DNA from 3 places in the Pseudoalteromonas sp. 68 DY56-GL68 genome. Region 2 is predicted to be linked to each of the others. Evidence: predicted binding sites of a transcription regulator. Region 2 holds the regulator's gene; each other region holds the start of a gene.
The links. Region 2 encodes LexA, which represses DNA repair genes until DNA is damaged. Its sites were predicted from a motif close to TACTGTATNNNNATACAGTA; they were not measured.
Positions count from the first base shown of each region.

Region 1: NYF15_RS12860 (YebG family protein) is a predicted target of LexA. The motif match lies at 3,831-3,850, and genes of this name have one in related genera.
Region 3: NYF15_RS14315 (SulA-like leucine-rich domain-containing protein) is a predicted target of LexA. The motif match lies at 3,082-3,101, and genes of this name have one in related genera.

Region 1 covers NZ_JAOCZL010000020.1:221,594-226,250, forward strand. Annotated here, with positions in the region: gene NYF15_RS12845 (VacJ family lipoprotein) at 1-226, shown strand, start outside; gene NYF15_RS12850 (EAL and HDOD domain-containing protein) at 288-1,511, opposite strand; gene putP (sodium/proline symporter PutP) at 1,887-3,398, shown strand; gene NYF15_RS12860 (YebG family protein) at 3,472-3,777, opposite strand; gene NYF15_RS12865 (helix-hairpin-helix domain-containing protein) at 4,027-4,320, shown strand; gene NYF15_RS12870 (DUF6170 family protein) at 4,338-4,640, opposite strand; gene dsbB (disulfide bond formation protein DsbB) at 4,640-4,657, opposite strand, start outside.
Region 2 covers NZ_JAOCZL010000011.1:34,296-38,952, forward strand. Annotated here, with positions in the region: gene NYF15_RS07270 (hypothetical protein) at 1-297, shown strand, start outside; gene NYF15_RS07275 (PaaI family thioesterase) at 303-743, opposite strand; gene lexA (transcriptional repressor LexA) at 905-1,522, shown strand; gene NYF15_RS07285 (hypothetical protein) at 1,653-1,829, opposite strand; gene coxB (cytochrome c oxidase subunit II) at 2,036-3,178, shown strand; gene ctaD (cytochrome c oxidase subunit I) at 3,178-4,657, shown strand, end outside.
Region 3 covers NZ_JAOCZL010000020.1:532,041-536,697, forward strand. Annotated here, with positions in the region: gene NYF15_RS14290 (VC2046/SO_2500 family protein) at 1-102, shown strand, start outside; gene NYF15_RS14295 (DUF6172 family protein) at 264-563, shown strand; gene NYF15_RS14300 (alpha/beta hydrolase) at 630-1,271, shown strand; gene NYF15_RS14305 (alpha/beta hydrolase) at 1,274-2,089, shown strand; gene NYF15_RS14310 (YchJ family protein) at 2,101-2,580, opposite strand; gene NYF15_RS14315 (SulA-like leucine-rich domain-containing protein) at 2,621-3,058, opposite strand; gene NYF15_RS14320 (alpha/beta fold hydrolase) at 3,360-4,657, opposite strand, start outside.

The DNA of each region.
Region 1 (4,657 bases), on a different contig from region 2:
AATTGCGCTTACTACGCCACAAACTATACTCGTTTTTGCATTAAAGGCTGTAGAGGCGAGGGCATCATTAATACCACAAGAGAGTTTATTAAATGAGTCGCTAGATCCCTATATCTTTATGAAAGATATTTATTTTCAGCGCCAATTGTATGAACTACATGACGGTAATCCGCCCATCGAAGAAGAGCCTGATGATTTTGATGAAGACTTCTTAGAAAATCTTTAACAATCTATTAGAATAAAAAATGCCAGCTTTTGCTGGCATTTTTTATTCACTATATGTTTGTTTAATCGCCAAAAACTGACATTTGTTCATTTGCCCAGTTAACAGCATCATGATAAGCATCGGGCACCTCTTCAGGGGCTAGACCAAGCTCTTGTTGAATATCTTTAGCGCCTTGCCAGTTTGCTTGCTCATATTGCTTTACAAGCCGTAAGTAAACGGCAAGTTGCCCTTCTTCATCGAGCAGTGCGGCTTTTATATCATTACTTAATGGCAGTTTTTTCATCACGCTTGGCATATCTTCATCTAAGATAGCGTCCATTAATGACATCATGCCCGTTAAAAATGCCATGCCAGTATCACGTAGCTGACCGTGGTTAATGGCAAGTAGTTCGGTGAAGCGAGCTCGCGTTAATGACAGTCGAATTAGCTCAGCTGGTTTATCTGCGGCAACTTGTGCTGCAAACAACAGTGATAAGAAACGTTTTATCTCTTCGTTGCCTAATACAATAAGCGCTTGCTTAATGGTGCTTATTTCTGCGCGGCGCTTAAATGCCGCTGAGTTTGAGTAGCGTAGTAGCTTGTATGATAGGTTAACGTCTCGCTCGAAAACCTCAGTGATTTTTTTAAGGTTTACATCAACGCTTGATGTTTCATACAAAAGCTCTGCAAGTGCCATTTCTGAAGGGGGAAGTGTTTTACTTTGTACCATCTCTGGTTTTGAGAAGAAAAAGCCTTGAAAGTAGCTAAAGCCCATATCAACGGCAAGTTGATATTTCTCATATGTTTCAACTTTTTCCGCCAAAAGCTGGATCTGAGGGAAAGGTTTGATTGCTTCTATGACTTCTTGTATTGATTCCTTTGTACAGGTTAAAAAGTCGATTTTAATAATATCAATAAAAGGGTAAAAATGACGCCAAACAGGTTGATGAATATAATCATCAAGCGCAAGGGTGTAGCCTTTTTCTTTTAAGTCTTTGACTATAGCTAAAAGGCGTTTCCCAGGTTGGATTGTTTCAAGAATTTCTACAACAATCTGGTCTTTACCAAGCAGTAATGGGTAGCCTTTTTGCAGCGTTTCTAGGGTAAAGTTGATATAGGCAGGCTTATTATCAGTTAAATCATCAAGTCCAAAGTTGAATTGGCTGCCTTCAATGAGTCGAGAAGTCGCTTCATCACCATCAATCTCAGGAAACACGTTATCTACACCATCTCTAAAGAGAAGTTCATAGCCTACAAGTTTCTTTTCTTTGTCTAGAATTGGTTGGCGCGCAGCGTAAAAGTACATATTTGAAGCAAATCCACATCAGTTAAATCATTTTTCCCCGCAATATATTGCATTGCGTTTGAAATAGCATTAGTTAAAGAGCTGAAACGGGGAAAAGTTGTTTTATTATTTCACTTTAGATCCTAAGACTAGGATAAATCGTAATAGAATTCTATTACTTGCGTCTAAATAATAGAAAAATTGTTAGCAAAGTGTTTATTGCGTCAAAGCCGCTACCCATCGGCTAGATTGGAGTTGGAGGGTAGAAGCATGATATAGTCGTGAGTGATATCGGTTTTTACCCCAATAATGTCTTAAAATTAAATGGCTTGCGAGTCATTATTCGGATTAAAAGCCAACATTAATCAATAATTGGAGGCTAATTTGGAAACAGGAATGATAATTTCGTTAGCATTGTACTTCATCGTAATGTTGGGGATTGGGCTTTATGCTTACAAACAATCAACAGATGATGTATCGGGATACATGCTAGGTGGTCGTAATCTATCACCAAGTGTCGCTGCACTATCAGCAGGTGCATCAGATATGAGTGGTTGGTTACTGATGGGTCTGCCAGGTGCAATGTACTTGTTTGGTTTAAGTAAGGTATGGATCGCAATAGGTTTGGTACTTGGTGCTTGGGCAAACTATTTTCTCGTCGCACCACGTTTGCGCGTGTATACAGAGAAAGCGAATGATTCAATCACCATTCCAGACTATTTTGCAAATCGCTTCGATGATAATAAAAATATTCTGCGCGTAATTTCAGCTATTGTTATTATCGTATTCTTCACATTATACACTTCATCAGGGGTTGTTGCGGGTGGTAAGCTGTTCGAAAATTCATTCAACATGAGTTACGAGATGGGCTTGTATATCACAACGGGTGTGGTTGTTCTTTACACATTATTCGGTGGTTTTTTAGCAGTTAGTTTAACTGATTTTGTGCAAGGTTGTATCATGTTCGTGTCGCTGCTTGCAGTACCGATAGCGACCTATACTATGCTTGACCAGCCGTTTATGGATACGTTAGCTAATGCTCGCTATGACTTATTATTAAGCTCACCGAAAGAATCAGAAATTCATGCACTTAATATGATGGACTGGTTTGCAGGTGGCTCAACAATTGCCATCATCTCGGCAATGGCGTGGGGACTAGGTTATTTTGGTCAGCCACATATCATTGTACGCTTTATGTCTGTTCGCTCAGTGAAAGATATGCCGACCATGCGCCGTGTGGGTATGTCGTGGATGACATTATCGGCAATTGGTGCTGTGCTAACTGGTCTGTTTGGTGCCGCTTACATGCTGGAAAACCAAATGCCAATTGATGACAAAGAAACTATTTTCTTAGTGCTGTCTGAGCTTATTTTCCACCCACTGATTGCAGGCTTCTTACTTGCTGCTATTCTTGCGGCGATTATGAGTACTATTTCGTCGCAGCTATTGGTGTGTTCAAGCTCATTGACTGAGGATTTCTATAAAATATACCTCAACCGCAGTGCGTCTCAGAAAGAACTTGTTTTAGTTGGCCGAATTAGTGTTATTTTGGTTGCGCTGTTTGCTATCTACTTAGCTTATGACCGTAATAGTTCTATTCTTGACCTAGTCAGTAATGCATGGGCAGGTTTTGGTGCTGCATTTGGCCCACTTGTGTTATTCAGCCTTTACTGGAAACGTATGAACCTTCAGGGGGCTATAGCGGGTATGGTTGTGGGTGCTGCGACAGTTCTATTTTGGATTTATGCACCAGTTACGATTGATGGGCAAAAATTAAGTGCAATTATCTATGAGATAGTGCCTGGGTTTATTCTATCAAGTATTGCGATAGTCGCTGTGAGTTTAAGTACACCAGAACCTAAAGAAGAAATTACTAAATTATTTGATGACGTTGAGGCATCACTGTAGTTTTTAATTAGACACTTTTGATTAGATACAAAAAGGGCAACATAGAGTTGCCCTTTTTATTGGATTTTTATTTTTAACCTGCTGCTTTTTCTTTTATATCTGCAACATTGTCGGTGGTTGCTTTTGCTTTTTTAGGTTTTACAGGAGCCTCTTTAGCACCTTTCAAAACAGCCATAAATTGGTCTTTTTCTTTTGCCATCTCAAGTGCAAGAGATTCAATTTGTTGCTCACTAAGTGGTACGTCAACTTTCTCAAGCATCATTTCTAGTGATTCAGCAATGTCGAGCATCTTGTCATATGCGTCAGCTTCTTTTTTAGTAGTAAACGTCATTCGCTCGACTCCGTTTCTTTCTACAACATATTTAACAACAACAGCCATGATTTCTCCTGCATTTAAGCGTGGCATTTGTAGCGTAGCAACGCCACTTCGATTACTGTTTTTATATACAGTAATCGTTTGTGGCGGAATTTGCAAGTTTGATGAGTCTATTTTTTGTGGTGATTATTTGACATTGGGGTTGGTTTTAGGTTTATTTAATGATGTCACCATTGTAGAAACGGTAGGGATGCAATAAGCGTTAGGTGACAATTAACTTAACTATCCATAATGGATATCACGGAGGAAAATATGAAACTATTATCAACTCTCTTTCTATCAATAGGCTTAACTTTATTGCCCACTTTACCTATTAGCGCAGCTGAAGATAAAGGAGCTGAGCAAGTTAAACAGCAAAAGGTGAATATAAATAAAGCCAGTGTTGAGCAACTCACTTTGCTTCCTGGCGTGGGTGAGTCAAAAGCCAAAGCGATTATAGAACACCGAACTCAGCAGGGGCCTTTTAAATCATTAGAACAACTCAAAGATGTAAAAGGGATCGGTGAAAAGGTGTTCTCGCAGTTAGAAGGAAAAATTATTCTTTAAATAAGTAAGCAGGGCGGTTATTCGCCCTGTTTAAACTCTTTAATTGCTACTTGTAAATGAGGGAGCGCAAACATGTTTTCTATCGGTGTTGTTATGAGTGGATAGCTCAGACCAGCTAGTAGCAGCCAAGGCACAAGCGACCAGCCCTGAAAATAAGCTAAACCTAAAAACAGGGGCGCTAAAAAAACAAGTTTACATACCGATAAAATGATCTTCTGTGTAGGACTTAAATGCGCAAGTGCAAGGGCAATAATTTGCTGACGTTGTCTTACTTTAAACTCTTTTAAAGCAGGAATTTGACTAGAAAAAAAATACAACATTACAACGACTTTTTAAT
Region 2 (4,657 bases):
AACGCCATGGTCTTACATTATGACAAAGATGAATATCGCCAACTTGCTCGTATTGAAGCAACAGCTGACATTAGCACGCCAGATAAAGCAATTAATCAATTATGCGAATTAATTGAGTCATGTTCACGCAATGCATTGAAACAGTGGCTTTCGTGTTCAAAACGAACATTTGATATTGGTTTTGAGTCAGGTGACTCGCCAAAATGTTTTAATCAAGCCCTGCACGCAGATACCTTATTACGTATTTCTGCCATTGGCGCAGGGATCGAAATTACCATCTATCCGGTTCAGAGCTAAGCTCGCTATCTTCGTTCTACCACTGCTGCGGTCATACGTGATACGCAGCACAGTTCACCTGCCGCATTACTAATTTTAATTTCCCAAACCGATGTTCTTTTCCCTAGATGAATAGGGCGTGTAATTGCTGTAAGTACGCCTTTGCGTGATGCTTTGAGGTGATTGGCATTTATCTCTTGGCCGACACAATAAAACTTTTCGAAGTCAACAACAAAATTTGCCGCATAACTGGCCACAGTCTCAGCTAGCACAACATTTGCGCCTCCGTGTACCATCCCCATTGGATTATGGTGGGCTGGTATAGCGGGCATGGTGGCAACTAGGTAGTCATCACCAATTTCGGTTATTTCAATGCCCATGGTTTTCATCAAAGTTCCTTCACCTGTAATGCCTTGTGCAAATTGCTGGCATTGCTCCAAAGTGATTGGCTGGTGCCAAATGCTCATGGTATTTCCTTAGCAAGCTAATTAAAGCTACTACCATATTGCATATAACTGTGCTGTTCAATGTTAGTTTTGTAGCAAAATGAGGTGGCTAATTTAAATTTGCGATTTTCAGATAACTGTATATACTCACAGTTAAATGTACTGTATGGAAAACCAGTTGTATGCGCCCATTAACGAAACGCCAATCGCAAATATTAGAACTTATTAAAGTATTTATTAAAGATACAGGCATGCCGCCAACTCGTGCCGAAATAGCTCAAACGCTTGGTTTTAAAAGTGCCAATGCTGCTGAAGAACATCTTAAAGCGCTGGCTAAAAAAGGCATGATAAAAATGAAGCCTGGTGCGAGTCGTGGTATTCAGTTAGTTGAAGAGGATGAGCCAGAACAACTAGGACTCCCTTTAATTGGTCGTGTTGCCGCAGGTGAGCCAATTTTAGCGCAGGAACATGTAGAGAGCCATTGTCAGGTTGATCCATCTTTGTTTAAGCCCGCTGCAGATTTTTTACTACGTGTTAATGGCATGAGTATGAAAGATATAGGCATTATGGATGGTGATTTACTGGCAGTACACAGAACACAAGTGGCTGAAAATGGTCAAGTTGTCGTTGCGCGTGTTGATGAAGATGTGACTGTAAAACGCTTAGAAAAAGCAGGTCGAAAAGTCCTCCTACATGCAGAAAATGACGAGTTTGCACCGATTGAAGTTGATCTCGAACACGAATCTTTCAATATTGAAGGATTGGCAGTTGGGGTTATTCGTAATGCTGATTGGATGTAACGCTAATATACTTAAGTAACTTTAGTGTTCTCAGTCACGCTCGTTTTTTGTTTTGATGTATTGTACTGAGTAAGATGTTTCCAAAATGGTGCGTCAAACTGATTTAATTTGGTGCGACGCCGCTTTTTACCTATTTAGCATCGATTTGTGACCCCTTAGCGTTGCTGGAAGTCCATGTATAGCGCAGTTTTCCTTTCTTTTTGAGTTTTTGCTCTTCTCCTTTTTTTACAAATAACGCTCTGATTATAGTTGTTATTTTTGCACCAAAATAAACATTTCTTAGATTAAAAACTTGCTTATTGTTCATTTTTTAACTAATTGGTTAATACATTGTGTTAACACCGCTTTACTAAAAAGACACAAAATAATGTGCTGTGGTGTTAAACGATGAGCTTGTATCAGATTTCTGTCGTGTTGGTACGTGTTTGCTCTTAACAATAAAAATACGAATGGGCACCTAGCTGTACGCCTTTTCGCTTTGCGTCTTGCAATAGCATCTAAAGGAGCTGTCACATGGGTAAAATGCGTTATGCCTTGTGGCTTATATTAGTGTCTCTACCGCAGTTAGCATTGGCAAATAGTCAATTTAATATGCGTAAAGGGGTAACTGATATAAGTAATAATGTTTATGAGTTACACATGACGATATTTATTATCTGTTGTGTAATCGGCGTCATCGTTTTTGCGGTGATGTTTTGGGCTTTAATACATCATAGAAAATCAAAAGGGGCAAAGCCTGCCCAATTTCATGAAAGCACAAAAGTTGAAATTCTTTGGACTGCCATTCCGTTTGTGATTTTAATTGCCATGGCTGTGCCTGCCACAAAAACCTTAATCGCCATGGAAGATGCCTCTAAGGCGGACATCACCATTAAGGTCACGGGCTCTCAATGGAAATGGCATTACGAATATATGGGTGAAGATATTGCCTATTACTCGATTTTGTCGACACCAAAAGATCAAATAGATAACCAAGCTGAAAAGACAGCAAATTACTTACTTGAAGTCGATAAGCCGCTGGTTCTTCCTATCAATAAAAAAGTACGCTTTTTGATGACTTCTGACGATGTTATTCACTCTTGGTGGGTTCCTGATTTTGCGGTGAAAAAAGATGCAAACCCGGGCTTTATCAATGAAGCATGGACACGAATTAACGAACCTGGTGTTTATCGGGGCCAATGTGCTGAACTGTGTGGTAAAGATCATGGTTTTATGCCTGTTGTGGTTCAAGCATTACCTGAAGATGAGTTTGCAACTTGGTTAGCTGATGCCAAACAAGAAAAAGCGAATGCGGCAGCAGCGGATGCTGCATTACTTGATCAAACACTTGCGAAAGAAGAGTTAATGACACTAGGTGAGCAAGTCTACATGGCTAGCTGTGCAGCATGTCATCAGCCAACAGGTATGGGGCTACCGGGCGTATTTCCTGCGCTTAAAGGCAGCCCTATTGTACTAGGTGATGTTAAAGATCACATTGATATTGTGCTTCATGGCAAGCCTGGTACAGCAATGCAAGCATTCGATAAACAGCTTTCAATTAAGCAGCTTGCAGCTGTCATTACGTATAAACGAAATGCTTGGGGCAATGATACGGGTGATGTTATCCAGCCGAGTCAAATTCAAGCAGCGATTGATGCAGCAGCGGAGGCGAACTAATGAGTAACGTTATTAATGAGCAAGCCACTGAGCATGCGCATCACGACCATCACCCTGCTAAGGGTTTCAAGCGTTGGTTATATACAACAAACCATAAAGATATTGGTAGTTTATACCTCATTTTCTCACTAACCATGTTTCTAATTGGTGGTGCGATGGCAATGGTGATCCGCGCAGAGCTTTTCCAGCCGGGTCTGCAACTTGTTGATCCACACTTTTTTAATCAAATGACGACAGTACATGGTTTGATCATGGTATTTGGGGCTGTTATGCCTGCCTTTACTGGATTGGCCAACTGGATGGTGCCAATGATGATTGGTGCACCTGATATGGCTTTGCCAAGGATGAATAACTGGAGTTTCTGGATTCTACCTTTTGCCTTTTTAATCCTGTTAGCTTCATTGCTTATGCCTGGAGGTGGCCCTGCATTCGGTTGGACTTTTTATGCGCCACTGTCGACTACTTATAGTAACGATAACACCGCACTCTTTGTCTTCGCTGTACATATCATGGGTATTAGCTCAATTATGGGGGCGATTAACGTTATCGTGACCATTGTGAACTTAAGAGCCCCTGGCATGACATGGATGAAGCTGCCATTGTTTGTTTGGACATGGTTGATCACCGCATTCTTATTGATTGCTGTGATGCCTGTGCTTGCCGGTGCGGTGACCATGGTGCTCACTGATAAATACTTTGCGACCAGCTTTTTTGATGCCGCAGGGGGGGGCGACCCTGTGATGTTCCAGCATATCTTTTGGTTCTTTGGGCACCCTGAGGTGTATATCATGATTTTGCCGGCGTTCGGTATTATCTCTACTATCGTGCCGACTTTCTCACGTAAAAAGCTATTTGGTTATGCCTCTATGGTGTATGCAACTTCATCGATTGCGCTGCTTAGCTTCATCGTATGGGCACATCACATGTTCACTACAGGCATGCCGGTTGCGGGTGAGCTGTTCTTTATGTACGCCACTATGTTGATTTCGGTACCGACAGGCGTAAAAGTGTTTAATTGGGTCGCTACCATGTGGCGAGGGTCAATTAGTTTTGAAATCCCCATGATGTTTGCCATTGCTTTTATCGTATTGTTCACCTTGGGAGGTTTCTCTGGCTTGATGCTCGCGATCACACCTGCTGATTTCCAATATCATGATACTTATTTTGTGGTCGCACACTTCCACTATGTACTCGTTACAGGCGCTGTATTTTCTATTATGGCGGGAGCCTATTACTGGCTGCCAAAATGGACTGGCAATATGTATAACGAAACCTTGGCGAAATGGCATTTCTGGTTATCACTGATTAGTGTCAATGTGCTGTTTTTCCCAATGCATTTTGTTGGTCTTGCTGGCATGCCACGCCGTATTCCTGATTATGCTCTGCAATTTGCAGACTTTAACGCCATTATTAGTATTGGTGGGTTTGCGTTTGGCCTGTCACAGCTGCTGTTCGTGCTGGTGGTATTTAAATGTGCCA
Region 3 (4,657 bases), on a different contig from region 2:
AATAATAGTGTTACAGAGCGACCACAAATGGACGCAGCGGCTTTTTATGATGGCTTAAAAGACGAATCAATTCATCAGCCTTTGTACTTAGCGACAGCTTAAATAATTAATTCCATTGTCATAACTTTCTTGTACGCTACAATAGGTAATATAGGTAAATTTCAGCGTATTATTAAAAACTACAGCTAATTTTAAATGTGCTTGTTATAATGCGACCTAGTGGCTTTATGCCATGACTATTGAATCAAGTTATTAGGACCATAATGAAAAAAACATTCACGCTTAACCATGAGAAAATCAAATATCCTCGTATGGTTGATGCAGCCAAACACGAAGTAAAAAAATACTTAAAACGTGAACGCAACAAAACACTTCCTGAAGGGGCTGATTATTGGGCGTTTGACTGTAAGTTTGGCGAATCTGCAGAAGATGCTCAGGTTGTGCATGTGGCAGAGATCAACAAATGCATTAGCGATATTGAAGCCAAAGGACTTATGACGTTTTATGTTGAAATCTTAGCGCGTCCTGCACAGCGACAATTACAAGAGTTTGACGAAGAGTAAACGTCAAACGAGCGAATCTAAGAGTGGGCCTTATGGCCCATTTTTATTGCCTAGCTATGGATTAGTATGCGCCGTTTTTTATTACTACTTGTTATTTGCGGATGCCAAGTCCAAGCAAATACTATTTATGATGAGCTTCCTAGTAGCTTCAATAGCAATGAGCATTATGTTTTTTATTCTCATGGTTACATCGTCGAAGGTGAGCATACTCGTCCACGCCATCCAAAATATGGCATTTATGATTTTCCTGCAATTAAAAAAGCACTAGCAGATCCAGCCTATAACTTAATTACATACCACCGAAAAAAAGGCACAGCCCCATTTTTATTTGCTAAAAAGTTAGCTGCTGATGTCGACATCTTATTAAAGGCAGGTGTTCCTGAGTCGCATATTAGTCTGGTCGGTTTTTCTCGAGGTGGGGCATTATCGGTACTGGCAGCCAATGAACTTAAACGCACAAATATTAACTTAATAATATTAGCAGGGTGTGCCGGTTTAATTAAAAAGCATCCATCAGTTAGGGCATTCGGTAAGGTTTACTCAATCTTTGAACGGTCTGATCAGGTTGGCTCTTGCCAATTTTTAATTGATAGGAGTGAAGTTACTAAGTTCGAAGAAATAAGCATTAATACAGGACTCTCTCATGGCGCATTTTATGAGCCAAAAGATGAGTGGGTGTTACCCATTAAGAAATGGCTAAAGGATTAACGATGCCTAATATACTTTTTATTTTGATGTTCTGTATTTTCGGAACAGGCTTTACCGCTTGGGCTGAACCCTTTACTCTGCCGCGCACTGATACAGTTTTGCTAAAAGATAAACATACAGAAAATGAATACCCCATTACTATCAAACTGCCACGTAGCTATCAAAAACAAAACCAGAAACGTTATCCAGTGGTTTATCTGTTAGACGCCAATTACAGTTTGCCCATAGCCTCAGGTGCTAGCCGTTTTATGATGAATTCAGGCTCCATTGAGGAAGTAATTCTTGTTGCCGTTGGTTATCAAAAGGGCATACCTGGGCTAAATAGCCGAATTCATGATTACACACCGTTTGTTGATAAGACATGGAAACGTGCTACAGGGGGCGCAAAGCAACATTTAAATTACTTAAAACAGACTGTTATCCCTTATATTAACACGCATTATCGCACTGACACGCAAAAGACGCTTGTCGGTAATTCGTTAGGGGGCCTGTTTGTTGCTTATACCTTATTTACCGAGCCGACGCTTTTTTCAAGCTATATAATTGGCAGTCCATCAGTGTGGTTTAAAGAAAACTCAATATTAGCTATGACTGTACAACCAGCTACCAACACAACAAAAGTTTACATCGCAGTGGGTGAGCTTGAAGAGAGTGAAGGTGAAAAAATGGTTTCTGGTACTAAACAATTAGTAGATAAAATTAATAAGCAAAGTGGCGAACACGTGATGACAAATTTATTTGTTATTCCACATGCCCACCACGCAACGGCTTTCCCTACAACGGCCAGTCAAGGTTTAGATTGGCTATATAAAAAGTGAATAGCCGTGATTTAAATTGCGTGACACTTTTTATATTTTTTGCCGCTACCGCAAGGGCATTCATCATTACGGCCAATTTTAATATCTGCAACGGGCGTTATATCACCATCTAGGTAACGCCATAGGCCATCTTCTTTAATAAAACGCGACTTTTCGTGTAACTCACAATACAAGTTTTGGTAAAAGTAATTTGCTTTAAATTCTACAAAACCTTCTTGCTCGTTATATTCAGTATCTAAAACGTTTAGCTTGGTAAAACGGCAGCTATTAGCAAAATCTTTAATTTCGCGAACCGGGTTCGCGGCTTGCTGGCTTTGTACATAAGTACTAAATACATATTTTGCATCTTTTAGCGCGTATGCACTAAAACGAGAACGCATAAGTTGCTCTGGGGTATCAGCTTGGTTTGCACCGGTATGAAAAGGCTGGCAGCAAAGCTCGTAAGTCGATTCGCTGCCACAAGGACAAAGGGGGTGTGTGAGTGATGTCATAACAACTTACCTAAAACTGTAAATTGTTATTTTAACAAGCCTATTGTGGCTGGGGTACTAAATTGTTTAACTGAGCGCTTTTTGTAAAGCAATAAAACTTAGCTGATGCCTGCTCAAGGTTTAAGTTCATCGAATCAAGTTGGTGATTGTTTACAATATCTGTCCATGTGATCACAGCAGCAAAATTACCGTTATGTAATGCTGAGCTAAGTACGTACTCAAGGTTAACTAAATGCTTTTGTCTGATCACAAGTAGTTTGCTGGTATCAATCGAACACGAATCTAATAATGCTTTGCTAGGTACATGGTCAGGGGCAATTAATAGTGTCCATGCATTTTGGCTATTGTAATGATGCAATACTTTTAATAACTCAAAGGTTGCTGATATTTCGTCTTCAATTTGAATTAAATTAACAGACGCTTTGTCGTTATCTTGTTGGTAGCTTTTAACTGTTCTTAATGTAATTGGCTGTAACATAACTTTCACTCACTGGTTGTTTATACAGTATGTGTATACAGTAGTTTATACAGTGTTTTTGCGCAAGTACTTTTTTGCTATTTTTTAACCAATAGTTCAGTTTTATTTTAATTAAAAATATTTAGTTGTTATTAAACATGTAGTTATGATTTTCTTTGAAGAGCTAAAAAGGTGAAAAATCTACCACTAAATTCATACAGTATTTCGTACAGTACTGTATGAAATACTAAATTTTGCTTGTATACAGGTATTTTGCATAAAAAAGCCGGTATAAAACCGGCCTTTAACCTTTACTGTTTTACTACTTATCTAAGTAGGTATTTAAAAACTCAAGGTATGCGTTTGAGGCTTTAATACGGTTTTCCTTTTTAGTAAAACCATGGCCTTCATCATCAAATAACACATAGTCGACAGGCACACCATTTGCCTTTACAGCGGCAACAAGTTCATCGCTTTCAACTTGTAAAACCCGTGGGTCGTTAGCACCTTGGATCACCATTAATGGCTTAGTGATGTTTTTAGCATGAAAGAGCGGCGAAATTGCACGGTGACGTTCGCCGTCTGTCGCGGGGTCGCCCATTTCATCATACAGCGCCTTTTTAAAACTCTCCCACCATGGTGGGATCGAGTTTAAGGTTCTAACCCAGTTTGTTACACCAAAGATATTAATACCTACTTTGAATTCTTCAGGCTCGAAGGCAAGTGCTGCGGCGGTCATAAAGCCACCGTAGCTGCCCCCCATAATGCCAATTTTGTCTGCATCAACCCAATCTAAGCTTTGCAGGTGTTTTTTACCATAAACGATATCTTGTAAATCGTCAGTGCCATGCTTTTTGTCATCTAAATGAAAGAAGGTTTTACCGTAACCTGAACTGCCACGGTTATTGACTGCAAAAATGGCATAACCATGATTGACTAGATGCTGCTGCATTGCACTATAACCTGTGCGGCTTTGTCCGCCTGGGCCGCCATGCACCCAAACTAAAGCTGGTACTTTGTTGTTGCTGTTAGCTTGCTTAGGCTTATATAAAACCCCAGGGATTTCTAAACCATCAAAACTTTTAAAGCGTACAATTGTGCTTTCAACTAAGTCATTTTGATCAATCGCATCACTTAATGTGTTGGTTAACTGTTTCGCTTTCGACTCACCGAGTTGCCACACAAATAAGTTGCTTGGCGAGGTATCTGAATTCAAGTAAAACGCCATGGTTTTTTCATCAGCAGAGAAGTTTACACCACGTAAATTACCAGCAGGCAGCGATGGCATAGCTATGCCTTTACCTGTGGTGGTATCGATTATCGACACCTTAGTGCTTGCGTCAGCATTAACACCACTTACTTGATAACGACCAGATTTAGAGAAGTAAATAAAGCTCACATCCCATTCATCTTTGAGGGCAGGGCTATGCTCGCCAGTCGTTAAATCATAGCGCCAAATTTCTGCAAACTCACCTTTGGCATCGGTTGAGTAATACAGTGATTTACTGTCTCTTGAGAAGGTTTCAGGAGAGTATTTGGCATCGTCGTCATGGCGAGTGATGAGTTCTGGTTTAAGCGTTTTTTTGCGAGTATCAAGAATGAATACATCGCTGTCTTTGT